DNA from 3 places in the Bacillus sp. 5w2 genome. Region 2 is predicted to be linked to each of the others. Evidence: riboswitches for the same ligand, from Rfam matches in the RefSeq annotation. Region 2 holds a riboswitch; each other region holds the start of a gene.
The links. Region 2 has a riboswitch for S-adenosylmethionine ahead of ACXY7N_RS17255 (M20 family metallopeptidase). Riboswitches for the same ligand answer to the same signal wherever they lie in the genome.

Region 1: it holds a riboswitch for S-adenosylmethionine, as region 2 does, so the genes downstream of both, ACXY7N_RS06025 (Na+/H+ antiporter NhaC family protein) here and ACXY7N_RS17255 (M20 family metallopeptidase) in region 2, are expected to answer to the same signal.
Region 3: it holds a riboswitch for S-adenosylmethionine, as region 2 does, so the genes downstream of both, ACXY7N_RS25120 (MetQ/NlpA family ABC transporter substrate-binding protein) here and ACXY7N_RS17255 (M20 family metallopeptidase) in region 2, are expected to answer to the same signal.

The regions. Positions count from the first base shown of each region.
Region 1 covers NZ_JBTIWT010000002.1:332,820-336,104, forward strand. Annotated here, with positions in the region: gene gltP (glutamate/aspartate:proton symporter GltP) at 1-1,209, shown strand, start outside; gene ACXY7N_RS06020 (ribonuclease FAU-1 family protein) at 1,278-1,796, shown strand; SAM riboswitch class I at 1,917-2,022, shown strand; gene ACXY7N_RS06025 (Na+/H+ antiporter NhaC family protein) at 2,117-3,285, shown strand, end outside.
Region 2 covers NZ_JBTIWT010000010.1:40,663-43,947, forward strand. Annotated here, with positions in the region: gene ACXY7N_RS17250 (Lrp/AsnC family transcriptional regulator) at 1-218, shown strand, start outside; gene ACXY7N_RS17255 (M20 family metallopeptidase) at 334-1,539, opposite strand; SAM riboswitch class I at 1,628-1,729, opposite strand; gene ACXY7N_RS17260 (AAA domain-containing protein) at 1,805-3,285, opposite strand, start outside.
Region 3 covers NZ_JBTIWT010000020.1:78,468-81,752, reverse strand. Annotated here, with positions in the region: gene ACXY7N_RS25125 (methionine ABC transporter ATP-binding protein) at 1-887, opposite strand, end outside; gene ACXY7N_RS25120 (MetQ/NlpA family ABC transporter substrate-binding protein) at 900-1,712, opposite strand; SAM riboswitch class I at 1,798-1,912, opposite strand; gene ACXY7N_RS25115 (NAD(P)-dependent alcohol dehydrogenase) at 1,994-2,902, opposite strand; gene ACXY7N_RS25110 (hypothetical protein) at 3,057-3,285, shown strand, end outside.

The DNA of each region.
Region 1 (3,285 bases), on a different contig from region 2:
ATTTTCTTTGATAATCCAGCGGTTGTGAAATATTTACAACCAATTGGTGATATTTTCATCCGATTAATTAAAATGATCGTTGTACCAATTGTTGTAGCAAGTATTGTTGTTGGGGTTGCTGGTGTTGGCGATGTTAAAAAACTAGGCCGACTAGGCGGAAAAACAATTCTTTATTTTGAAATTATTACAACAATTGCAATTATTGTCGGTCTATTAATTGCGAATATTTTCCAACCAGGAAAAGGCGTAAATATGGATCAGTTAACGAAGACAGATATTTCGAAATATACACATACGACAGAGCAAGTGCAAAGTCATTCATTTGCAGATACATTTGTAAATATTGTTCCAACGAACATTATGAAGTCATTAGCTGACGGAGATATGCTTGCTATTATCTTCTTCTCTGTATTATTTGGTTTAGGTGTAGCAGCAATTGGTGAAAGAGGAAGACCGGTTCTTCAATTTTTCCAAGGTGTAGCTGATGCAATGTTTTATGTAACAAACCAAGTTATGAAATTTGCACCATTTGGTGTGTTTGCACTAATTGGTGTTACAGTTTCTACATTCGGTCTAGCTTCATTAATTCCATTAGGGAAATTACTAATTGTCGTATATGGAGCAATGATCTTCTTCGTCGTAGTTGTCTTAGGACTTACAGCGAAAATATTTGGAATTAACATTTTCCAATTCTTTAAGATTTTAAAAGACGAGCTGATCTTAGCATATTCTACAGCGAGTTCAGAAACAGTTTTACCGAAAATCATGGAGAAAATGGAGAAGTTCGGTTGTCCGAAAGCAATTACATCTTTCGTTATTCCGACAGGTTATTCATTTAACTTAGATGGATCAACTTTATATCAAGCAATTGCGGCTATTTTCTTAGCACAAATGTACGGTATTGATTTATCTATTACACAACAAATTACATTATTACTTGTATTAATGGTTACATCAAAAGGTATCGCAGGTGTACCAGGCGTATCATTCGTTGTATTATTAGCGACACTTGGTACAGTAGGTATTCCACCTGAAGGTTTAGCATTCATCGCTGGTATTGACCGTATTTTAGATATGGCTCGTACAGCAGTTAACGTTGTAGGAAACTCTTTAGCAGCTGTAGTTATGTCTAAGTGGGAAGGTCAATATGACGCTGAAAAAGGACAAGCTTATTTGAAAGAGATTTCTGAAAAAGGTCAAGCGGCTTAATTATAATATGAACAAGCTCTCACATAATATGTGGGAGCTTTTCTGTATATAGAAGAGGAGTAGACGTAATGAAACGTAAATATGGTGACGGTTCTTCGTGGAAGCGACTAATAGAGAAGGATTATACGGTTAAGCAAATAGAAGAGGGAATGCTAGGAATACTGGAAATAAAAAAGGTGAAAGAACCAAGTTGTAAAGAATATGATGGTAAAGAACTTTGTATTGCAGGCAATCAGTATACGTGGATTCAATATTTCATAGACGGGAAAAACTTTGCGATTACGGCTATGTTAGATGATCAGAAAAAATTAGTACAATATTATATCGATGTGGCGAAAGAATATGAAATAGACGAACGTAGTTTACCGTATTTTGATGATTTATATTTAGATGTAGTATTATTACCGAACGGTAAGATGTATGTACTAGATGAAGATGAGCTAGAGGATGCCTATAAAAGTGGCGATGTTACAAAAGAAGAGTACGAGTTAGCTTGGTACACTACGAAATGGATAATAGCTGCAATAAAGAATAGTGAATTTTATTGGATTTCAATATTGGAAGAAGAAATCAAAAAGTTAAAATGATTGTTGTATTCAAATTTTTGCATAATTACCAAAAAAATCTATACAAAAAATAATTGACTTTTGTTTTGTAAGCGAGTAAAGTTAGGGAAGAAATTATTATTAAAAAATAAATATGAAACCTTCTTATAAAGAGAGGCGGAGGGACTGGCCCTACGATGCCTCGGCAGCGGACTCGATTTCAGAGTGCTGTGCCAAATCCAGCAAGCATGTGCTTGAAAGATGAGAAGAGTGTTTCTTATAGATGTATAAGACCTCTTCTCATTGGAAGAGGTCTTTTGTTATTCATTAGAAAAAGGTTGAAACTAGGGAGAGATGGTACTTTGAAAGAAACGAGAGGAAATGGTTTGGCTTTATTACCACTTGGAATATTTTTGGCGCTATTTATTGGTTCTGGAATTATTACAGGTGATTTCTATAAATTGCCGATACTTGTAGCGATTTCAATTGCTGTAGGAGTCGCTTTAGCAATGAATCGTAAAGAAAGTTTTAATGTAAAAGTGGAACGATTTGCTAAAGGTGCAGGGAACCCAGATATTATGATTATGGTTTTGATTTTTGTACTGGCGGGAGCGTTTTCTGAAACAGCAAAAGGGATGGGCGGCGTTGATTCTACAGTTAACTTAGCGTTATCAATTTTACCGCAAGGATTTATCGTAGCTGGAATTTTTGTTATAGGGGCATTTATTTCATTAGCGATGGGAACTTCAATGGGAACAATTGCTGCATTAGCACCAATTGCTGTAGGTATTAGTGGGCAAACTGATATCTCAATTGCACTTACGATGGCTACTGTCGTAGGCGGAGCGATGTTTGGTGATAATTTATCATTTATTTCAGATACAACAATCGCAGCTGTACGTTCACAAGGAACAGAAATGAAAGATAAGTTTAAAACGAACTTTTTAATTGTATTACCAGCAGCTATTATTACAATTGTACTTTTAGTAATCGTCACTTTAGGAAGCGATACGCAGATTAAAGCGCATAGCTTTGACTGGATAAAGATTTTACCTTATGCAGGAGTACTTATTACAGCGCTACTTGGTTGGAATGTACTTATCGTGTTAACTGGTGGAACTGTACTATCTGGCGTTATCGGTCTTTTAGATGGAAGTTACACGTTAGAGAGTTTCTTTAAAAGTGTAACGACTGGAATGGGCGGTATGATGGAGTTAGTATTACTAGCTATTTTAATTGGCGGTATGGTCGAACTGATTCAATATAATGGTGGCATTCAATATTTAATGAATATTTTAACGCGTAACATTCGTTCAAAAAAAGGAGCAGAGTTTGGTATTGCTGGCTTAGTGAGTATGACGAATATGTGTACAGCGAATAATACAATTTCTATTATCTTTACAGGTCCACTTGCGAAAAATATTGCAGATCAATATGAAATTGATCCTCGTAAATCAGCGAGTGTATTAGATCTTTTCTCATGTTGTGTGCAAGGATTAATTCCGTATGGTGCGCAAATGTTAACGGCAGC
Region 2 (3,285 bases):
TTAAAACGAGCCAATGCTCTGATTTTATCCAATATTGTAATGCCGCTCCTGAAGTAATAGATTTATATCGAATTAGCGGGGAGTTTAATTATATGATGAAGGTCATGAGCGATTCGATGGATTCTCTCGCTACATTTTTAGACTCTTTAATGCGATTCGGATTATCATCTCCTTTAATTGTTTTAAAAAGTGAGTTTGAGGAGAAATTGTCGTTCTGATAAAGGAATAAGAGAATTGACATCTCAATGTGAAAATGAACACTTTATTTAAATTGACAGGCACCAGCTTTCCCAAAAAAGAAAAAGGAGTGGATCATCCACTCCTTTTAATCACCTACCCCTGATTCCTCTGCGCTTCTCTAAACTCCTCCTTCACCTTCTCTAACAACCCTTCTTCTGTAATTAATCGATACGCTGTATTCGCTAATGCTTTTGCGGATGTAATTAATGCTTTGTCTCCTAGTTCTGAACGTGCTGCTTCTCTAAATTCATTCGTATGTGCAATTAAGTCGTCTGGGCCGATTTTGATGTACGGGTGAATGGTCGGTACGACTTGACTTACGTTCCCTGCGTCTGTTGAACCAATGCCAAATCTTTCTTTACGGTTTACATCTTCACCTTGTAATTCTAGTTCTTCAGCTACAACGTCATTAAATGTTTTTGTTACGAGTAGTTCATCGATTTCATTTTGGAATTGATGAATTTTTACTTTTGTGCCTGTTGCTAATGCTGCTCCCTGTGCGATATTTCTTACTTTTTCTGTTACTTCTGCACATCTTTTTCTCGTTGCTGCACGGATGAAGAACCTTGCTGCTGCGTAGTCTGGAATAATATTCGGCGCTTTTCCGCCCTCAGTAATCACGCCATGAATTTTCACATCTGACGGAAGTTGTTGGCGAAGTGCGTTAATACTGTTGTACAGCTGGATGATCGCATCTAATGCGTTAATTCCTTCTTCTGGTGAAGCTGCGGCATGAGCTGTTTTTCCGTAAAAATGAAAATCAAGTGGATCGACTGCTAGTGAAGGACTCGTTGTCGCTGTCTTTCCGCTCGGATGAATCATAAGCGCCGCATCAATGTTTTTGAATAGACCTGCCTTTACATAACTCGCTTTTGCACTACCATTTGGTCCTCCTTCTTCAGCTGGAGTACCAAACACGACAACTTCCCCGCCAATTTCTTCAAGCGTCTCTGATAATGCGATTGCTGCCGCAACACTAATTGTTCCGATTAAATTGTGACCACACGCATGACCAAGTCCTGGTAAAGCATCATACTCAGCTAAAAATGCGATGACTGGTCCTTGTTTCCCTGAACTTTTTCGCGCGATAAAACCTGTTTCATGTCCAGCAATATTGTGCTGCAACTGGAATCCTGCACTCCCTAGCAATAAACTCAACGTTCTTGATGCATAAAACTCTTGATTACCAATCTCCGGATTCGCATGAATATCGTGACTTGTTTCTATGTACTTTTCCTTATTTCTTTCTATACTCTCTTCAATTGTTTTTCTTTGTGACGTTACTCCTGTCGCTCCCATTTTTCTTCCTCCTTTTATTTTCACGTAAAAAAGCCTCTTTCTAAAAGATAGAAAGAGGCTTCTGTATATACAGTCAAAATGAGCTTCTTTCTTATCTTTCAAGTTACCTTGCTGGAATTGGCACAGTATTCATAACGAATCCGCTGCCGAGGTATCATAGGGCCAGTCCCTCCACCTCTCGTGATAAGAATTTTCATAAAATTATATTAAATTATTTTCATTCTAAGTTCATTCCAAATAAAAGTCAAGGAATTCCTATCCGAATTTACCGAATATCTAAAAATCCTTTTAATACACCGATTGTTTCTGGTGCTTGTAATCTTGCACATACGTATGGAAATTCCGTACTACCTTCAAATATCATTTGTGATGTGAGCGGTGCGCCTGCCCAAAAGATTTCATCATCGATTACGATAAACGGGAATGCTTTATTTTGCCTTTGTAACTTTACATTTTTTAATGGAACTGGTCCATCACTATACACTGTTATTTGCGCATTTGTACGCATTAACGCTTGCCATACTCGCTTATCCACTTGTTTTGTGCTTGGAAGTGAAATAATAATTTTTCGTTTTGCGGCTAAAATATCTTTCAATAGTCCTTTCGGCTCTTCAAGATTCATTTCCATAAACCAACGTAAACGTTTCGAAATTTTCCGTTCCCACAATTGTCTTGATGTCGTACGATCATACACATCTCCGTGTCGTTCTATATGAGCTGTTAATTGTGATAACGCTTGTTTTCTCGATAAGTTTTTACGCATATAATGGCAATCTGATAATTGAATGAACTTCCCTCTCGCTCTCGTTACTGCAACGTTGACGAGGCGATGGTTTTTATGGTCAAAGAATAACACGCCAGGTCGTTCTTGCGGATAACTATCAACCGTATCAAAAATCATCATATCTCTTTCAGACCCTTGAAACTTATGAACCGTCGCCGCTAAAACTGGTATGTTTTGATATTTCGTTCTCTGCAACATTTCTCTCATACACGTTGATAAAAAGCGGGATTGTGCCCTGTAAGGTGTAACAACACCAATCGATTGAACACCATCTAACAGCCCGATTAACATCATTTGCATCGCTACTAAACCAGACATAATATTAAAACGAGAACCAGAAGCAGCGTCTTTTAAAGAAAATGCTCCCATTAAGCTCGTATCAAATAAAACACTTGCCTCATTTGCGAACGGTTGCAATCGCGCAAGTTCTTTACGTTCTGAAACAGACGGATGATCGTATACTCTATTTTTATAAATAAATGAGTTTGTAAACTTCGATATATCCGCATGCATACGTCTTTGTTCCTGCAGCATAAAGAGGTTTGGATGTGCCTCTGATTTATTTACAGTATCAACAATCCCAGCATGATAAAACATATCTTCGCCGAGCCATTTTCGAACGAGTTCATGGTTTGCCATCGCAATCGGAGGTAACTGTAAAAAGTCACCACAAACGACGATGCGTTTTCCAAGTGAAGCTGCTAATGCAATTTGCGGAACATAGGCCATACTTACTTCATCTACGACAACTAAATCAAATGTACGCTCATAAATAAGTGAATCAATGGCACATTTCGATAAAGTTGCGCCGATTACTTTCGCATTTTCAATGTATTCTTTTTCTACTTCTTTAATTTTCGCTTTTTGCTTTCGAAGATCACTTTCAATCTCTTGTATACGCTTCTTATCAGCAGAAGTCGCTTTATATGATAAAATCTTTTCACGAAGATCTTGGCGTGTTT
Region 3 (3,285 bases), on a different contig from region 2:
ATGTTACCGGATAAAATATTTGGATACACTTGAAAACGTTTTGTAGCAATAGCTAACGCTGGTTCGCCAGAAGAAGTTCCTATAAATGAAAGTGTTACGATTTCTCCGGTTCTTTGTAGTTCTTTTTGTACCTCTTCTGGAATTCTAGCTGCAAATGCACTATTTACGAATTTCTTCGTTGTTATATGTTGTGGGTTGGTGAAAATATCTTTCACAGTTCCACTTTCGATTACTGCTCCATGTTCCATAACAGCAACTCGGTCACATATACGCTGGATGACATTCATTTCATGTGTAATTAATAAAATTGTGATCCCGATTTCTTCATTGATTTTTAATAATAAGTCAAGGATAGAATCGGTTGTTTCCGGATCTAAAGCGCTTGTTGCTTCGTCGCTTAATAACACTTCAGGTTCGTGTGATAGTGCGCGTGCAATGGCAACACGCTGCTTTTGGCCACCAGAAAGTTCACTCGGATAGGCATCTTTTCGATTGAAAAGATCGACAATACGTAAGTATTTTTCTACCCTTTTTTCAATTTCTACTTTGGGAATGCCAGCAAGGCGTAAAGGTAATGCGATATTTTCATAAACTGTCACGGTTTTAAGTAAATTGAATCCTTGAAAGATCATTCCGATTTTTTGTCGCGCTTTTGCGAGTTCTTTTGCTGATAAAGTTGTTAAGTCTTGGTTGTTTACAATGATATTTCCTGTCGTTGGCTTTTCTAATAAATTTACACATCGAATTAATGTACTTTTACCAGCACCACTATATCCAATGATTCCAAATACTTCGCCCTTTTTTACTTGAAGGGAGGTAGGTTTAAGAGCTTCCACATTCCCTTTTTTTGTTGTGAATACTTTGGATACATTTTTTAATTCAATCATTATCGTCAGCTCCTACCAAGACGGTAAAACAGAACCATCAAATTTTTTCTCGATAAATTCTTTCACTTCTTTAGATTGATAAGCTTTCTTTAATTTATTTACAACAGCATCATCTTTATTTTCAGTACGAACAACGACCCAGTTCACATATGGTGAATCTTTTCCTTCACGGAAGATAGAATCTTTCGCAGGGCTTAATTTTGCACCTAATGCAAAGTTTGTATTAATCGCAGCTGCTTTTACTTCACTTAGTTGTGTCGGTAATTGAGATGCCTCTAATTCAACAATCTTTAAGTTTTTTGGATTTTCAATTACATCTTTCGCAGTCGCTTTTTCTGTAGCCTTTGGATCTACTTTTAAAACACCGGCTTTTTCAAATAGCTTTAAAGCTCGAAGTTCATTTGTTGGATCATTTGGTACAGCAATTGCGTCGCCCTCTTTTAAATCCTTTACATCTTTTAAGCTTTTCGAATATACACCCATAGGGAATGTTACTGTTGAAAATACTTCAGTTAATTTCATATTACGTTCAGCTTTAAATACGTCTAAATATGATTTCGTTTGATAGCTATTTACATCGAGGCTTTTTTCATCTAGGGATACGTTTGGTGCTACATAATCATTAAATACTTTTACATCAATTTCGAGACCGTCTTTTGCGGCAACTTCTTTTACCTTTTCAAAAATTTGTTCATGCGGACCGCCTGTTACACCGACAGTAATCTTTTTCTCATCTAACGCTTTTACTTCTTTATCTGAACCCCCGCTACATGCGCCTAATAATAATACCGCTCCACTTACAATGCTCAATAATACTTTTTTCATCTATAGTTCCCCCTTCATATACGTTCCAAAATAAAAAGCACCTCTCAAAAATAAGAGAGGTGCCGAATAGACAAAATAGGTTCCTCTCTTATCTTCCAAAACGAAAGCTCGTTTTGCAGGAATTAGCACCTTAGCTTATACGTCATAAGCTCGGTTGCCGGGCATCATCGGGCCAGTCCCTCCGCCACTCTTGATAAGAGTATGTGTATGTAGTTTTTTTAATATGCTACTAATAGTAAATCTTACAAAAAGAATTGTCAATGTTATTTTCTGAATATATTTTATTTTAAGGTAATCGAAACATTTCCTTTTTTATGCCCTTTTTCTACATATATATGAGCTTCAGTAATTTCTTCTAATCGGTAAGTTCTATCAATAACAGGCTTTAAATGTTCTGCTTCAGTTAGTTTTTTTAGTAGAATCATATCTTCTTTACTTACTTTTGCCATCATTCCATTCACAGATACATATTTCCCATTAGGTGTTAATGCCTTTTCACAAAGGGATTTTTTATGTTTTCCAACTGCATCAAATATAATATTGTAGCGTTCACCCCGCTTAGTAAAATCTTCTTTTGTATAATCAATTATTTTATCAGCTCCTAAAGATTGCACGAGTTCAAAATTTGAATGACTACAAACAGCCGTAACGGTCGCACCAAAATATTTAGCAAGTTGTACGGCAGCTGTTCCTACTGATCCAGAGGCACCATATATGAGCACTTGTTGTCCTTTTTTTATACGGCCCTTTCTCAGGAAATGTAATGCTGAAGTTCCGCCAAAAGAAATAACTGCCGCTTCTTCATACGTCACATTGGTAGGTTTTAATGCTATTAATCCACTTTCATGTACACATGTGTATTCGGCATAACCACCAAGGTTTAGTTCTGTTAATGCAAAAATTGGATCTCCTTTTTTAAATTGGGTTACATCTGTTCCAATTTCCTCAATTTCTCCAGCTAATTCTACGCCGAGTATAGGTTTTCTCGGTTTTCTGAAACCTAATATGATCCGCATAGGAATCCAAAATAAGAGGGGACTATTAAAGCCGCGTATTCTACAATCTCCAGTCGATACACTTGTTGCATGAATTTTAATTAATACTTCGTTCTTTTTAGGTGTAGGTTTCTCTATATTTTGAAGCTGGAGAACGTTAGGTGGTCCATATTTTGTGCAAATCATTGCTTTCATAATAACCTCCCGAATTTCGTTGTTTTTATTTACATCATATTTAAACCTTTCATCAAACATGTTGTTATTTAGAGTTGAATTTAAATAAGGACATTGGAAATCATATAGATTTAAAAGATAAAAAAGTGGTATTATTTGGTAAAGGGGGATTTTTATGAAGAAAATTATAGTAGCTTCTAGTTTATTACTTACAATTGGTTTAGGGGTAGGGTGTAGTAGTGATAAAGTATCGAAGACGGGTGAACCCAAAACGGCATCAGTAAAGAAAGAGAAGGATTTAGCCGCAAAAGATGTTTTTAATAAGGCGTATGAGAACTTAAAAAATGAAGAGTATGTAACGGTGATGCAGGATATGGATATAAAGGCTGATGGACAAGAACTGA